4 regions of the Metabacillus sp. KJ11-3 genome follow, and region 2 is predicted to be linked to each of the others. Evidence: riboswitches for the same ligand, from Rfam matches in the RefSeq annotation. Region 2 holds a riboswitch; each other region holds the start of a gene.
The links. Region 2 has a riboswitch for cyclic di-GMP ahead of AC0L8O_RS23995 (amidase). Riboswitches for the same ligand answer to the same signal wherever they lie in the genome.

Region 1 (4,461 bases), on a different replicon from region 2:
CTTTAGTATTATAAATATTCTGGAGTTTCCCAGTAATCATTTTATCTTCATTTGTTTTAATTAATAATGTATAGCCATCAATAGTTAAAACTTTCCCTGAGACCACTTTTTCTGGTATATCCTTCGAATAAAACAAAACAATAATACTTGGAATTAATAAAAGAACTACACCTGAAATTAAAATTTTATTTAATAACTTAGTCATGTTTACCAATGAAATTTAACCTCTCCATAAAGAGTATGTACTTAAGTACTCAATCTCAATATCTTAATTGATTTTCTAAAATAAAGTGGAACTATAAAAATATGTCTATAAACTTCATACAAAACCCATTTTTCGTGATTATTTCTTAATGGATACTTCACGTTTGTCCTTTATTTAAAAATAATAGTTTTTGAACCAATATCATGATGACGAACTTATTCTGCATATAACACATATAATCTAATCTCATATGTAGCCTTTTTCTTTTAAGCTCACATATCTTCCAGGACCTCCTATTATCACATGATCTAACAGCTCAACTCCCACTATTTTTCCTGCCTCTGATAATCTTCTAGTAACTTCTATATCTTCTCTCGACGCGGTCGGATCATTAGACGGATGGTTATGAGAAACCACAATACTTGCAGCACTCACCCTAACTGCTTCACGCATGACTTCTCGTGGATGAACTATAGCTGAATTCAAACTACCTTTAAAAATATTTTTTCTATATATTACTTGATTCTTAGTATTTAAATAAGCTACATCAAAATGCTCTTGATCTAAATTTTGAAGATCAGAAAACAAATCTGCAGCATCTTTTGGACTCCGAATTATGTAGAATTCCTTGGTACAATGTTTTTTAGCCAAAGTTACAAGACCAAACGCTGATACAATGCGAGAAGCACTTGTTTCTCCTATACCAGGGAATTTCTTTAATTCTTCAATACTCATAGTTGATAAATGTTTAGTACCTAATGCTGCAAGTTTACCTGTTAGAGTTGGCTCAGCTTTAGGTCCAATAAGAACAGCTAAGATGTTCTGTAAACTAGTACAATCATTACCGTAAAAAGACATTTCCTCTTTAGCAATTGCATAATGTTTTTTCATTTAAAATTCCACCCTTTTTTCTGAAGTTTTTGTTTAATAAAAAAAACAAAGCACTAAAATGCTTTGCCTTACCACCCAATAAGAGATATGTTTATTATTCAACTAATCCAAAGAATTCAAGAAACATCGTTTTAAGCCTAGATACCTTAGAAATATAAATTGAATAATCACTACCGATATAGTAAATATCCTCACCTTTAAATCTCCAATAGACTTTTTCACCTGTTTTAGTTTCAATAGACTTAATAAGAGTTAATACCTCACTTAATGCATAAGATCGATTTCCATTCTTACAACGAAAATATCTTTTTGATCCATCCTTAAAATTGAGTTCCACTGATAAGCGGTACGGATTTACTAAAGATAAATTTCTTTCTCCAAGCCTTCTGCAATCCTCAATTACATCACTTTTGTTAAACAAACTTGCTAATGTCTCACCCATTAAGAAAACATCCTTTCTGAAGATAAAAAATTTTATGAAACGCAAAAAAGCGCCCTTCAGGAAGACTCATAGACACACGTAATGTGTGTTTAGATTCATCCCAAAGGACGCGTAAATTTACATTTCATAAGATAAGCCCGCTAACCATAGAATGGTTGCAAAAAAAGAAAAAGTAAAAAACTATAAATTCATCTTAACATAATTAAATATTTTAGTGAATAAAATAAGTTCTTTAAATTTCCCTAATACTAAGATAACAAATCTTTATCAATTTCAAATAAGTTATCTTTGTAATTATGTTGAATAGTAGTAAATTGCTCCAAGGTTAGCTCGTAAACTTCACGAAGTGTACCCTTTTCTTTTAATTGATGGAAAAGGATTGAATATGTACCAAAATTAACTTCTCTAGAATCTGTTAAGCATATTTCTTCTTCAGTCTTTAAAATAGCATTGTCTACGATGGTTACTTTTTTAGTTAGTGAGAGCAACTCAATGTACTTTAGTTCATCTAAAGGAAAAGTGATTTTTTCTAAATAATAAGTAGTAGGATTATGTGAAATTTCTAGAAAATCATTTTGATTTAATAAACTATCTCGGAACATATAGACAACTCCCCTAAATAATAGAATTCATTTATAAATAAAACATATGCAACAGATTTGTTCAAATATTAGTTATATTTAATTAATCCAATCATAATATGCATATCTTGAGAAGATTGTAGAATTCTAGAATGTTTTTTTCAATAAAAAAAGCCCTATTATTATAAAAAGGACGGTTGCACTAATAGCTCAAGATTATTAAAGTGCCCATATATAAATAATCCTTCATAGCTTTCCTATATTATAAATTTTAATATTAATCAAAGTCTAATAACGTACTAATTTTTACATTAAGTGCAATTGAAATTAGATAAATGTTCTCTAGAGAGATGTTTTGCTTACCTCTTTCAACGCTACTAATATATGTTCGATGTAGACTTCAGTTAATTCCCCCAATTCTACTTGAGATATATTTCTGATCATTCGATAACGTCTTACATTTAACCCGAACTTTTCTATAAGTTCTGTTTTTTTACTTTTGATATTGTCCATTATACAATTTTCCCTCTTAAAATTCTATATATGATAAAGTACACATCACTAAAAAATGGCAAAAAAGAGAGTTTTAACAATTATACTAGGCATAATATACCACTAAAAGTAATTTTATGCCAGTTGTTTTTGTTTGATTTACTTATCCTGCAATTTGATATATTTATTAACAGTTTGGTTTATTAAAATAAAGTAATTTAACATGTATATTTAATTTATCCTAACAAAAATAAAAAGATCAGACTAGCAAAGTAAGCTAATACTGACCGTTATAAGTTATTGTAATTTTACATACCTTACAGAATGGTACAGTATAATATCACTGTGTAATTTTCAATTCTTTACCAATTCAGTGTAATGATTTTGAAAAATTCATCAATTGTCCGACTAGCGCAACTTAAGATCAATAATACAAAATTTCCTTAGATATTAACTCCAATTTCCAGTGAATTTACATTTGATAAAGTGCTAGAATTAACATGAGGTGTTTTTTAAAATGTTTATATCACCAATGTTATTGCACAGATCAGATCATCCATTTGATGATGATTCATATATTACTGAGCTTAAAGTTGATGGAATAAGGCTCATTTGGACAAAGTTTGATGATAAAGTACGCTTATATACACGGCATAACAATGAAGTTACTACAATATATCCTGAGATAACTAACTTAGATCTACCAAACGGAACTGTCTTAGATGGAGAAATTGTTGTATCTAATGAACTAGGTAAACCTGATTTTGAAGCTACAATGGAACGTTTTAGATCCAAGAAAGCTCCTTATGAAGTTCAATATTGTGTTTTTGATGTTATTCAATATAATAGTGAGAAAGTTACCCACTTACCACTCCTTAAACGTAAGGAATTGCTTCAAAAGGTTGTCCCCTCTCATCCTCTTATTAATGTTGTTCAGTGGTTATCTGGTAATGCGATCGCTTACTTTGATCTCATTAAGCAAAACGAACTTGAAGGTATAGTTCAAAAGAAAGCTGACAGCCCTTATGAGATAAATAAACGATCATACAGCTGGCTCAAAGTCATTAATTATCAATATGATGATGTCTATATTACTGGTTTACGCAAAGATGAATTCGGAGTTTTGTTATCATTTCTCGATGGTAAACCAGCCGGCTTAATGGAATTCATGCCACCAAACGATCGCAAAAAGCTGTATTCTACGAATAAGGTTCAATCAGAGAATGACAATTATAAATTTATTAAACCTGTTCAATGCCGTGTTAAATATAGAAATTTAACTAAGCAAGGAAAATTACGTATACCTTCATTTGTGGAGTGGTTATAACTCCACTTTTTTATATCTTTCTCCATTAACCTTCTCCTTTTTGTAAAATCTATGTGAATATTTACCTATAAGACTTTTATATTTTTACAAATCTATCCATAATTGAATTAGATAACTTATACAGGAGGGTATCTAATTGGGTGAGACATTTGAAGAAAAAAAACTTGATCCAGAATGGGCAAAATTGATATTGTATGCAGGTATATCCCCAGATAAAATTAGAGAGTTTTTCGAGAGTAATACTGGGCCTGAATAAGGTCTTTTTTAAACCATTTATAATTGGGTTTGAGAAGTGAATTGTTGTTTGTTTCTGTTCTGAAATAAGCAATAAAACGAGTAATATTTGTAAGTAATAACTATAGACCTCTGAAAGCCAATCGGGTTGCTGTTATTTTCTTATTTGTTATTGACTGTTATCTAATTGATAGCAGTCCTTTTTGATTAGACATTATCCTTATAATTAAAAAGAAATTAACCAGGTTCTATTTGGATAATTTCACATACTATATTCAGAAATATTCTA
Region 2 (4,461 bases):
TGGACATCTTCCAACCTTACGGAAACATGGTTGTTGATATTGGCGGTGGAACTACAGATGTCGCTGTGCTATCAATGGGCGATATTGTCACCGCCTCTTCCATTAAAATGGCTGGGGACAAGTTTGACGCGGAAATTTTAAATTACATCAAAAAAGAGTACAAGCTCTTAATTGGTGAGCGTACTGCAGAAGACATTAAAGTCAATGTAGCAACGGTATTCCCAGGCGCACGTAATGAAGAAATTAGTATTCGTGGTCGTGACATGGTAACAGGATTACCTCGCACAATTACAGTCAACTCAACAGAAGTTGAATTAGCACTTCGAGAACCAATTGCTGCCATTGTACAAGCTGCTAAAAGTGTCCTAGAAAGAACTCCTCCAGAACTTTCAGCAGACATCATTGACCGCGGCGTCATCCTAACAGGGGGCGGAGCACTGCTAAACGGCTTAGACCAGCTTTTAGCCGAAGAACTAAAAGTACCAGTACTAGTAGCCGAAGCACCAATGGACTGTGTCGCAATCGGAACAGGAATCATGCTGGACAACATGGACAAACTACCACGCAAAAAATTTGGTTAATACTTGGTAAGAACCTGCCTGGGGCAGGTTCTTTTTTTGGTGGTCCGGGGGTTGGTCTGGGTGGTCCGGGTTGGTCCGGGTTGGTCCGGGGGGACAGGTTCCTTGTCCCAAGTTTTGCAGGGGGATATATGGTGAGGGTACACGTGGTTAGCGTCGTATTATGGCGAAATTTGTCTAATAGTAAATAAAATTGAATAATCGAAAATAAACTTGTGAAAAACATAAATAAATAGTCAAAAAACATAAATATAATCCCGAAATCGAAAATATAGTGGGTCAAGGGACCTGTCCCCCCGACCCACTCACTCTTCTTTACTCCAACTCCATCCAACTTCCCACATGATGTATGGCAATTCCTTTAAAACTTGAATACTCCTTATAGGCTTCATAAACAAGCGCAAGTTCTTGGTCCATCACGGTTTGACCTTCCTCATAAAATGTCAGAAACCCATCACTGCTACCTAAGTTCATCGTTTCAACTGCAATCGTAACATTTTTATTAAGTGATGCTGCGAGATTCATCTCATATTTAGTTAATTCAATGATGCCGTTAGGACCAACAGCTTTATCCCGATATGCCATAATTGTGACTTCACTTGTATTGTTGATCACCCATTCAGCGAGGTTGCCTTTACCGTATTTGTTTTTCACATTCATTTCATCAAACCAAAATGGAATATCAGCAGCAAATGGAATTCCGAGTGATTCTGCTGTATCTGCAGCAGCCAGAATGACACCTTGGTATTTAAGCACAGCTCCATTGTAATTTGTTGTCCACTGTGAAGTGAGATAGGGCTCAACGTCAAGGTGTATGCCGGAAAACTTTTCATCCTCAGCTGCACCCGCTTGATATGCCGTCACCCAGTTCAAAAAATGAAGAAAAGGTTTTGAAGAAGGCCCCCAATCGGGTGCACCGTCCAGCGCATAAATCTTTATTCCACGGGCTGTAGCTTCTTTAATAAATAGCTTATATTGGTCAATTTTAATCGATCGGTTAATTTGTACATACACACGGGCAACTTGTTTTTCCTCTAAAAATTGTAAAGTTGCAGTACGATTTGTCACAATTTGATTCGTATCCCAGAGCCAAGTCGAGTACTCTGTATTCGCACTGGCATTTGCCTTGTTGTTCACACCAGCAACTCCTGCCAAAAGCAAAATAAACACAAACATCAAAATAAGCTTTTTCATCTCATTCTTCTCCTTTTTTAAGCCCATGGCTCAAAAAGGAGCCTGGCAACTTGGCGACCGTGCAATGTAAACATTGGATAGGCCCATAGCTTTGCGTCCTTGCCTTTCGACAAGTTTGCCCTTATCAGATTTTCTTTATTATATAGACAAGCATGTTAAAAGGAAATAAAAATATTTTTTTCCTAAAAACTAACAAAGGAAATATGAAAAAATGTGATGAGAAAACAGTCGTTCTCCTTTATAATGGAAAATAGGGAATTCTGTCGAAAAGAATTCAATTGATCGGAAAAACACATTTAAGGTGGGGGAACTCTTGTTAAGAGGTTTATATACAGCAACTGCCGGCATGTTAACACAGCAGCGCCGAACTGAAATGTTATCAAATAATATGGCAAATGCCAATACAGCAGGATATAAAGCAGATCAATCAACAATCCGCGCATTTCCGGAAATGCTACTGCAACGAATGGAAAATAAAACACTTCCAACTGGTAATGGAATGAATGTACCAGGTATGCAAACAATCGGCTCTCTTAACTCGGGAGTTTATTTACAAGAAATAAAAAGCAGAGATATTCAAGGCGAGCTAAAAGAAACAGGGTTGGTAACAGATGTTGCGTTAATAGAAGAAAATGTTCCGCTAAATCCTGAAACCAATGTAAAAGGTTCATTATTCTTTGCTGTTCAAAATCAAGCTGGTGAAGAACGTTACACTCGTAACGGACACTTTACTCTTGATGAGAATGGTCTTTTACTTTCTGATGGAAACCCGGTTTTATCAAGAGATGGACAACCAATCTCCATTCAATCCGGAGAATTCAGCGTAACAGAAGCTGGTGACGTACTAGTAAACGGACAAACTGTCGCTCAAATCGACGTACGCTTCGCAGCAGACGTACGTAATCTTGTCAAAGAAGGAAACGGCATTTACCGTACATCAGACGGACAAGCCCTTCCAACAGCAATTGGTAATGGTGACATTCAATACAATTTAAAACAAAAATATTTAGAAAACTCAACCGTTGATATCGGACGAACATATACAGATATGATGACAGCTTATCGCTCATTTGAAGCAAATCAAAAAGTGTTGCAAGCATATGATAAAAGTATGGAAAAGGCTGCAAATGAAATTGGCCGTTTATCATAACAGGGGGAAATAACAGATGTTACGCTCAATGATTACATCAACTAATACAATGGGCCAGCTCCAAAAGCAGCTTGATCAAATTGGCCACAACTTAGCAAATGTGGATACACAAAGCTATAAAAGAACGGAAACATCCTTTTCAGAATTAGTCCGTCAGCAATTTAACAATCAAGGAAATGCGCTTGAAGAAAGAGAAGAAGAACGTTTTAGCACAGAGCTTGGGATTAGACAGGGAACAGGTGCAAGGCTGAACAAAAGCGTTGTGTTCACACAAGGCAGCATCAAACAAACAGGCAGATCACTTGATATTGCCTTTACCTCACCAGATCAGTTTTTACAAATTGATGTAAATGGGCAAATTAATTATACACGAGATGGTGCTCTCTATTTATCACCAGCAACCGACGGCAGCAATCAGCTCTTACTATCAACAGCATCGGGTAATCTTGTTTTGGATGAAAATCAAAATCCAATCAGGCTAAATGATTCTTTTAAAGAGCTTGTGATTTCAAAAGATGGTACGATCACAGCAGTACCGAGAAATGAAAATGAACAACCACAGGAATTTCAGTTGGGTGTTGTTCAAGTAGATCGTCCGCAAATGCTGAGTCAGTTAGGAAATAACCTCTACGGATTAAAAGATCTCGGTAACATGCAAATCGATGACGTATTAACCTACTTAGATGGTGCAGGTGTCTCTTTACAGCAAGGTGCACTGGAAATGTCCAATGTTGATTTAACAAAGGAAATGACCGATTTAATGATCTCACAGCGCTCATACCAAATGAACGCAAAGTCCATCACACTTGGCGACCAAATGCTGGGATTAATTAACGGCGTAAGATAGGAGTTTAGTCTATTGGTAGCAAAAGAAACAACAAAAGCGGTCAGTCGAGAAGAAATCAAAAAAGCTAAGAAAAAACAAGAAGAAAAAAGCAGCAAAACAGAAGTACAAAAACTAAAATTAAGGATTCGCCTTATCCCCATTTGGCTGCGAGTCATCCTTGTGATCCTATTTATGGCCGTCAGTTTAATTGTTGGACTCATGGTCGGATACGGTGTAATCGGCAACGGAAATCCACAGGATGCCCTTAATAAATCGACCTGGCAGCATATCATTGACTTAGTTGAAAAAGAGTAATATTCCATATATACTGTGCTAAAGGAAGGTGAAAGCCTTCCTTTTGTCGTACATAATAAAGAAGCGTGAAAATAAGTTTAAAGGAGATTCCTACATATGTTAGATATTAATGAAATCAAAGACATTATCCCACACCGTTATCCATTTTTATTAGTAGATCGTATTTTAGAAGTAGAAGAAGGATTAAAAGCGATCGGCATCAAAAACGTTTCGGCCAACGAAGAATTTTTCAACGGACACTTCCCGGACTACCCGGTTATGCCAGGTGTACTAATCGTTGAGGCTTTAGCGCAAGTTGGAGCAGTTGCGATCTTGAAAAAAGAAGAAAACCGCGGAAGACTAGCGTTCTTCGCAGGCATCGATAACTGCCGTTTCAAAAGACAAGTAAAACCAGGTGA
Region 3 (4,461 bases), 170 kb from region 2:
GGTGTTACCGCAACTACGGCACTAGCAGCCATCATTAAGGATGTCGTTTGTACTATACGCTTCTTTTTCTTATTATTTTTCAAGATTCTCTACCTCTTCCAATTTATTTAATAGCAAAAATATTCTAGTACAAATTACACAAAATGTAAACTTCGGAATTTTTATGAAAATTTTATATCAATATTTTAATATACTTAATTCATTGGGAAATATCTATTTAAAGAACTTTTTTATAGGTAATTTATTATCTCAACATATCATTTGTTCCAAAAAAGAAAATATTACCAATAAAACTAAATACCTACTTGGTATGAGTCCAAATTACCTATTACAATTAAATTATTCTATCTTCCGTCTTTTAGAAAAAGCTTTATAACATTAAAAAAACCCAGCTATTATGCTGGGCTCTTTTAGTGACATGCACTCCATCTATCTACTTATAATAATCCAAAACTCCAAGTAATATAGCTTCTGCTGCATTATCTCGGAATTGGCTTGTCTTTAACTTTGCCGCTTCAGCTTCATTCGAGATAAAACCAAGCTCAGCTAGTACGCTCGGCATCGTCGTATATTTAATAACGTAGAATCCAGCATCTTTCACTCCACGGTTTTTCGTTCCAAGCTTTTCAATTAGTCTCTTTTGGATTTTCTCAGCTAACCTTTCACTATTGGCACTTTGGTACTTATCATTCCAATACGTTTCTGTACCACTGGCTGATCCGCTAGTTGCTGCATTAACATGCAAGCTTATGAATATATCCGCCTTAGCATTATTTGCTAGTGTTGCTCGTTCTTGCAGTTCCAAAAATGTATCATTATTTCTTGTCATGATAACCTTCGCACCTTCGGCTTCAAGCAATGTTTGAACCTTTAATCCAACATCAAGTACAATATCCTTTTCTTTCAGACCAAAACCTATCGCACCTGAATCTTTACCACCGTGACCGGGGTCAATTGCAATGACTTTCCCTGCTAATAAAGAACTACCACCTTGTTCTGTCGATCCTAGAATCAAATAATTTTTGTGAACATAACAATCTTTATTATTGATCTTAGTTTTTGCCCAATCTCCCACAATTTCATAAACCGTTATAACGTCACCATTATTCAGTTTACCTACAATATCTGAATTCACCGTCGGTTCTGAACGAACATTTAAAGAACTGGCTGTTACAACAGCTTGAATCGGAGAAGTACTAGTGCCTCCCGAGCCTTTTGCTGTATCATAATTTTTTTTGTAGGTTGTTTCCATTTTAACCAACGTTTGATTAATTGAACTCGGTAAACTAGCATAACCACCAGTTTGTTTAATCTCAATGGCACGTTTTTTCAGTCTGCTTAAAACACCAAAATTCGTATTTGCTTCTGTCAACTGTTTTTTTTGAATTTGTGAATTAATTGTATTTAGTAATCGATAATGTGAAACCTCATAAATGACACGTTCTTTTGCGATCTTGGAAGGAGTTATGTAGTAATCCAATAATACTCTGCGAGTAGCAGGACCATAAACCTTACCAATTGTCTCTTCTACTTTTCTGATCTTAGTTGAATACCTGTCATACAAGCTATCGACCTGACTAATGCTGCCTTTCTTAATTGCTGCCTCAAACTCTGTTAAATACTGGCGGAGAATAGCACCATGTTTCGCGCTGTCAATAAAATACGCAGCACGAAGACGTAATTCCTTTGCCTTATTAAGTCTTTCTTGTAAGTTACTTTTTCTTGAATCACTCAAAGAGTTAATCGATTGTTGAGCCTTATCGATCGATGCTTTTGTTTGATTATATTGCTTTGAGAATGTTGAAGAAACACCAATACCCTTTGAAGACTTAATAAGGTAATACGGCTCAAGACTTTCCGCTTCTTTTACTGCCTCGTTTACTTGCTTCTCTACTTGTTGATAAGTTGCTGCTGCCGATACGTTTGATGGTGTAAAACAGCAAAGTGCAATGAACAAGATTGAAAGATATGTAGCGAGACTGATTAACTTATTCTTCATCAATAATGCTCCTAGTTTTTTATTTTAGTAAAATCTTCCTTAATACATTCTACTAAAAAACCAGCACTTTGTAATATGTATTTACAACAAAACACAAAGTCTTTTTACCTATTTTTCATCCATTTTCAAATTATTTTCCAAATATTATTTTATTTTTCCAGTAAAGTAGTATAATAGTCTCATGCAACTTCCAACAAAATACTATGCAAAAGGCAAACCTATTGAAAACTAGGGACGCAAAGCCGTGAGTCTAAGGTAGAAATATCTGCTACGATCGTCAGGTTACCATAGAAAGGATGCACTATGGCTAAATTCTGTCATAGTGTTTTTTTATCTATAAAAGGGGGATCGATAAGGTCTTAACAAGATTAACTTTTTCTTTACATCATAGAATACAGGAGGTACTTATTTTTGAAAATCAAATTATTAAAAAGTTTAGCACTTCTATCTATTTTATTTTTTATTAGCTTTATACAATTTGGTATGCAAGCTGAAGCGGCAGAGGCTAATCTGCCTTTTAATGTAGAAACAACCGGAACGTTAACCGAACAAACCAAGAAAAACACGTATACAATGAATGTCAAAGAAGCTGGGCGAATTTCTTTTGACATGATTTCTTATGTTGATTCAAGAGCATATATTAGATTATATGATTCACAAAACAACGAAATATTTGACCATTATATTGACGGGAGCTCTTCTACTCCTGGGAAGTATTCCCATTGGGAAGATGTAGAACCTGGCTTATACTACGTAGAAGTCTATAATGCTAGTTCATATACAAAGCACGTAGGATCATACAAAATCAAGACAGGCTTTAAATCGGCAGGAATGAATGAGATTGAACCAAACAACGGAACAGTCGAAGCACAAACCCTAGCTTTTAACCAGTCTATTAATGGATTCTTATCATGGAATAATAAAGTTGATTTCTACAAGATTACTGTCCCTAATTCTGGTCAAGTTACCTTTGATCTGTCTTCTTATGTGGATACTAGAGCATATATTTCACTTATTGATAACAATAATGAAGAAATATTTAACTATTACATGGATGGAAGCTCAATAAATCCAGCAAAATTTATCCATTCAGAAGACCTGAATAAAGGCACATATTTTGTAAAGATATACAATGCTAGTTCATATACTCGTCATACTGGAACTTATAAATTTAAAACAAGCTTCACTTCAGCTGGTAGTACCGAATCAGAACCAAATAATGGAATTATCGAAGCTGAATCAATCGCATATAATAAAACAAAAACAGGTTTTCTTACATGGAATGATAAAGTCGATGTGTATAAACTTAACGTAAGTGTACCTGGTAAAGTAGGAATTGATTTATCCACCTATGTCGATTCTAGAGTTTATATTGAATTACTAAATAATAATAATGTTTCACTTTTTGATAACTATGTTGATGGAAGCTCTATTACTCCAGGTAAGTATAAAAACTCGATTGAATTGGAAACAGGCATTTATTATTTAAGAGTGTATAATGCTAGTTCATACACTAAAAATACAGGTAAATACCAACTAACTGTCACACCGCCACCAAATAAACACATCGGACGAGTATTAATTCGCAGTAAAGAACAATATTTATACAGCCCGACTGGAGCTAAGTCCCGCAAGCTAAGACAAAATGAAGGACTTCGCATTTATAAAGTCCTAAATGACCGCTACGATGTTGGCGGAGGCTACTATGTGAAGAAAACAAAAGTAAATTTATTTTATACGGGTCATGTCTGGAGTAAAAGATATGATATGAAAGTTTATAAGCCTGATGGTTCATTCTTTAAATATTTTGATCCGAAAGAACCTGTTCGAGTTTATGGCTACAGCAATGGACGATATGATGTAGGTAATGGATATTTTGTTAAAGTAAATGATGATGTACAATTTGATCGTTAATAACCACAAAAAGCTCTGTAGAGTATTTTCTCTATAGAGTTTTTTCTTCGGTTAATGACAGACATCAATCCTATTCCATCTTCTACAAGTTGAATCTCTACTAAAACAATTGGTAGGATATAGTGATAATACTCTGAACGAAAGGAAGTACTTTGTTGAAACAGCTTAGAAATTTCATCACTGTAACAGCTTTAATCATTATTATTTCTTTAACTCAAAAAGCAAATGCTGAAATGCCAAGAGGGTATTCTGCTGCCGAACGGGAGGGACAAAAGTTACATCAAGAGCTTCAAACTTACAATAAGGTAATCACTAGCGGAGACCTTCATAAATTAAATAATCTTTATAATCAATTTACCACGCAGTTGAAAGCAACTGAGTTGAAAATAGGTCAAGTATCCGGATCTTCTAATCGAACTCACTTGAATAATAAATATGTTCGTCCTGCAAAGATTGCTGTAGAGAGAACAATTTATGAGGTATCTCAAGTACGTCTTCTGCACTCTATTGAACGTTCAATTAATCAAAAACAATTAGAGAAAGCAGAA
Region 4 (4,461 bases), 260 kb from region 2:
GTTAATGGTCTAACAGACCCTACAAATAAGTTAGGGTTAATTGGAGGGGAAGTAAATAATATTACTAATACTTTTAGTACAAACAGTGGTGTTTCAGCAGCAAAAGGCTCTGATGTAGTGAACGCTATGGTTGTTATTAATGGACTGACAATTAATCCTACTGGAAATAGCTTTACATTTGATGGAGTAAAATTTGATCTGAAATCTAACATTACAAGCGATCAACCAGTAACCGTTGAAACAAAAAATGATACGGAAGCTGTTTTTAATAGTATTAAAACGTTTGTAAATAAATATAATGAACTAATTGCTGAGTTAAACTCAAAAGTGACAGAAAAACGTTACCGAGATTTTCCACCATTAACAGATGACCAAAAAAGTGAAATGAAGGATCGAGAAATAGAGTTATGGGAAGAAAAAGCAAAAAGTGGGTTAATAACTGGAGATCGTTCCATTTCCAGTTTTTTAAACGAACTTAGAAGTAGTCTAATGACACCTGTTTCAAATGGTGATGAAGGATTTAAGTATTTATCTGACATAGGGATTACAACAAGCAAGAACTATCGAGACAATGGAAAGCTAGAATTAAATGAAACAAAATTGAAAGCCGTCCTTGAAAGTAATCTTGATAGTGTAAAAAAGCTGTTTAGTTCTACTAGTAGTATTACAGAAGGAAATACTTTAACAAATAGAACAAAACATGATGAAAGTGGTATTGGAAGAAGACTATATGAGAGATTAGGACAAGGAATTTCAGACTTAAGTAAAAAAGCTGGTTATTTAAATTCAACTGTGGATGTAAATAGTGTTTTGGCAAAAGAGTTAAAAAGTATTGAAAGTGGGATCTCAAAAGAACAAGATAGAATTCAACAATTAGAAGATCGTTACTGGAAACAATTCCAAGCAATGGAATCAGCTATGCAGAAAGCAAATTCGCAAAGTGGTTGGCTCATGCAGCAATTCAGTGGTGGTATGTAATGAGGTGAAGGATTTAATTCCTTCACTTTTTTATTTGAAACTTCTCTTTAAACTTACTAGAACATGCCGATATAAATAATAGAAAGGTTTGTAAATGAAAGGGAGAGATGGATTTGTCAGTCGAGGGTATGTCGTTTCATTCTTTTATTAGTAACAAAATTGATGCAGTAACTGAAAATAAAAATGTTTCAATTGACCAACCTGAAAATAATGGTCCAACACAAGCAGAACCAAATATAAAAGTTACAAAAGAAAAGCTTGAAGAAGTGGTAAAAGGCATGAATGATTTTTTATCTCCTACAACAACTTCATTAAGATTTGAATTACATGACGAGCTAAATAAATATTATGTAAAGGTAATTGATGAAACTACGAAGGAAGTTATCCGTGAAATTCCATCGAAAAAACTACTAGATATATACGCATCGATGACAGAATTTTTAGGATTAGCTGTCGATAAAAAGGTTTAGAGTAGATAAAGGAGTGTAATGAAAATGGCTATGAGTAATCCATATCAGTCATATCAATCAAACGCAGTGACAACAGCGGCACCGGGTGAATTAACATTAATGCTTTATAATGGGTGTATAAAATTTATTAAACTTGCGAAGAAAGCAATAGAAGATAAAGATATTAGCGAAAAAAATACGAATATAATAAAAGCCCAAAACATTATTCAAGAGCTTATGGTAACCATAAATATGGATTATGAAGTCTCAAAAAATATGCTTACAATGTATGACTACATGAAGAATCGTCTTGTAGAAGCAAATATTAGTAACGACCTTGAAATTCTAGAAGAGGTACAAGGGTATGTGACAGAGTTTCGTGATACATGGAAGCAAGTCATTCAAGCGAACCGTCAGAAGCAACATCAAGGTGGACAAGCATAGTGGATGCGGTGCAAAAGCTATATGAAGTCAGTGTAGAACTCCTTTCACTTTTAGAAAAAGGAACAACAAGTGAGGAGCGAGATGAGTTTATTCATCAAATAGAAGCGAATTTAGAAGATCGTGAGAAATTAATAAAAGCGACTCAACCACCCTATACAACAGAACAAAAAACAATAGGGATGAAACTGATTGAGGTAAACAAGGAAATTAACCAGCAATTAATGAGTTTTAAAAACGAAATTCAGTCTGACTTACGTAAACTAAAGAACAATAAGGTAAGCCAAGAAAAATATCATGATCCTTACCAAAAAGATACGATAAGCGGCTTATTTTATGATAAGCGTAAATAACTTTATTAATAGAAAATGAGTCAATAATACCACGGTAAGAATAGAAAAACCTAGAATAGTAATTAATTACTATTTATTATTTAGGATAAAAGTATTATTATGTTGATATGCTATTAAACTACCAAGTGAAAAAGGCAAACCATTGGAAACGGTGGGACGCAAAGCCAAGGGCCTGCTTATGTAATTCTTCATGAATGGCAGCCGGCTGCCACAAGGGATCATAGTCTATCAAATCTATGAACCTTGTAAAAGGTTTATTTTTTTATGCCTTTTTCACACAAAGAAAGGGAAAAGAAAAAATGAAGCATTTATCTCGTTTGAAACCATTACTTCTTGTATTGGTGCTACTCAGTTACCAAGTGATTGCTCCTATTGGTAGCGTTTTTGCATCATCAGATAGTAAGTTACCTCCAACCAATCTTACTGCAGTAAAGGTAACGCCAGATGATGTGAAGCTAACTTGGAACTTTCTCACTTGTTCATCCAATTATGCAAGCACCGGCAAATGTGAAGCAAAGCGTTAATAATGGAAATGATATTGTGCTGAGATGGGATGCTTCAACATATGCCACTGCTTATAATGTATATCAAATTATTGATGGAGAGCGTATTTTGCAGAAAACAGTAACTGGAACTTCTGTCACATTTAGCAATATGCCTGAAGGAAATTACGAATACGTGGTTCATTCATACAGTAATCGCTTTGAGGAGTCACCAAAAGGAAGTTCTATTGACTTTACCTTAACATGGCCTGTTGTTGAAGCACCGGTTATTTCAGGGAAAGTAGAAAATATAAACAATATTACGTTATCTTGGCCTGCAACTGCTTGGACAAGTGAATATCGTGTTTATCAAATCACAAAAGATGAGAGAAAATTAATTTATAAAGGTACTGCACGAAGCTATAAAGTTAATAATCTTTCAGAAGATACACATTCTTTTGAGGTAACAGCTTATAATACACGTTTTGGTGAATCAAAAACATCAAATCGCATTACAGAAACAATTGTTTATCCAATTATGGAATTCCAAAAGCAAGCTTAACGATGATAAATGAAACAACAGCAAGAATTAATTGGAATTTTATTACCTATGCAAATGGCTATAACATCTATGAAGTGATAGATGGGTAATTAGTATTAGTTTCAGAAAAAGTAAATAATTTAATGTATACGGTCATGGACTTATCCTATGCGAATCATGAGTATGTCGTAACGTCCTACAGTAACTCATTTGGAGAGTCTGAACCATCTAATGTTGTTCTCGCAAAGCTAATCAAAGATGAAGAGGCACCTGTGACAACAAGCGACGCACCAACAGCTTGGGTAAATCAAGACCAGGTCATTACTCTATCTGCTACAGATAATGAAACAGGAGTAGCAAAAACATATTATTCAGTTAATGGCAATGATTTTAGAGAAGGCACTTTTTTTGAAGTAAAAGGAGAAGGTGTTCATAGAGTATCCTTCTATTCCGTTGATAAAGTCGGTAACAAAGAAGAAGCACAAACAATCGAAGTGAAAATCGATAAAACAGCACCAGCTACGACTTCTGACGCACAAGACATCTGGAGCAAGGAAGATGTGACAGTGAACTTGACAGCAGCAGATGAACAAAGTGGTGTGACAAAAACCTACTATTCTATTAACGGATCTGAATATATGGGAGGAACATCTTTTGTTGTAGAAACAGAAGGTCTACATCTTGTATCATTCTATTCTCTAGATAACGCTGGAAACAAAGAGGAACCACAAACAATCAGTGTTAAGGTAGATCAAACAGCACCGGAGACAACTTCTGATGCACCTGAGACTTGGAGCATAGACGATGTGACAGTATACCTTGAAGCATCAGATCGTTTAAGTGGCGTAACAACTACATTCTATTCAATTAATGGATCTGAATATAAAGAAGGAACATCTTTTACATTAACAGACGAAGGCATTCATGAAGTGTCATTCTTTTCGATCGACAATGCAAATAATATAGAAGGTGTAAAAACGCTTGAAGTGAAAATCGATCAAACAGCACCTGAAGTAAGTATGGATGTAAATGAAGAATATGCATTAGATTCTGCATTGCCATTGCTTTATACAGCAAAAGATACGGTTTCTGAAGTTATATCTGAAAAAATGATCGTAACAGCACCAGGTGAATCGTCTGGAAAAGAAGTTCAAAATGGTTCGTCTATTTCATTAGATAAACCAGGTGTTTACAACATAACAGTTGTTGCAACAAAT

Region 1: linked by a shared signal. The riboswitch ahead of AC0L8O_RS27460 (hypothetical protein) and the one ahead of AC0L8O_RS23995 (amidase) in region 2 are both predicted to bind cyclic di-GMP.
Region 3: linked by a shared signal. The riboswitch ahead of AC0L8O_RS24705 (hypothetical protein) and the one ahead of AC0L8O_RS23995 (amidase) in region 2 are both predicted to bind cyclic di-GMP.
Region 4: linked by a shared signal. The riboswitch ahead of AC0L8O_RS25070 (hypothetical protein) and the one ahead of AC0L8O_RS23995 (amidase) in region 2 are both predicted to bind cyclic di-GMP.

What each region holds. Positions count from the first base shown of each region.
Region 1 covers NZ_JBVVRS010000004.1:118,115-122,575, reverse strand. Annotated here, with positions in the region: gene AC0L8O_RS27475 (hypothetical protein) at 1-214, opposite strand, end outside; gene radC (RadC family protein) at 452-1,096, opposite strand; gene AC0L8O_RS27465 (DUF6018 family natural product bioysynthesis protein) at 1,191-1,538, opposite strand; gene AC0L8O_RS27460 (hypothetical protein) at 1,787-2,140, opposite strand; cyclic di-GMP riboswitch class II at 2,302-2,385, opposite strand; gene AC0L8O_RS27455 (hypothetical protein) at 2,397-2,471, opposite strand; gene AC0L8O_RS27450 (hypothetical protein) at 2,462-2,632, opposite strand; gene AC0L8O_RS27445 (ATP-dependent DNA ligase) at 3,129-3,938, shown strand.
Region 2 covers NZ_CM147865.1:4,828,198-4,832,658, forward strand. Annotated here, with positions in the region: gene mreB (rod shape-determining protein) at 1-581, shown strand, start outside; gene AC0L8O_RS23995 (amidase) at 894-1,772, opposite strand; cyclic di-GMP riboswitch class I at 1,814-1,902, opposite strand; gene AC0L8O_RS24000 (flagellar hook-basal body protein) at 2,086-2,922, shown strand; gene AC0L8O_RS24005 (flagellar hook-basal body protein) at 2,939-3,769, shown strand; gene AC0L8O_RS24010 (DNA-directed RNA polymerase subunit beta) at 3,782-4,063, shown strand; gene fabZ (3-hydroxyacyl-ACP dehydratase FabZ) at 4,160-4,461, shown strand, end outside.
Region 3 covers NZ_CM147865.1:5,002,161-5,006,621, reverse strand. Annotated here, with positions in the region: gene AC0L8O_RS24715 (hypothetical protein) at 1-83, opposite strand, end outside; gene AC0L8O_RS24710 (N-acetylmuramoyl-L-alanine amidase) at 434-1,999, opposite strand; cyclic di-GMP riboswitch class I at 2,201-2,289, shown strand; gene AC0L8O_RS24705 (hypothetical protein) at 2,411-3,913, shown strand; gene AC0L8O_RS24700 (hypothetical protein) at 4,069-4,461, shown strand, end outside.
Region 4 covers NZ_CM147865.1:5,084,967-5,089,427, forward strand. Annotated here, with positions in the region: gene fliD (flagellar filament capping protein FliD) at 1-978, shown strand, start outside; gene flaG (flagellar protein FlaG) at 1,092-1,448, shown strand; gene fliS (flagellar export chaperone FliS) at 1,473-1,871, shown strand; gene fliT (flagellar protein FliT) at 1,871-2,221, shown strand; cyclic di-GMP riboswitch class I at 2,345-2,434, shown strand; gene AC0L8O_RS25065 (hypothetical protein) at 2,574-2,696, opposite strand; gene AC0L8O_RS25070 (hypothetical protein) at 2,729-3,265, shown strand; gene AC0L8O_RS25075 (OmpL47-type beta-barrel domain-containing protein) at 3,388-4,461, shown strand, end outside.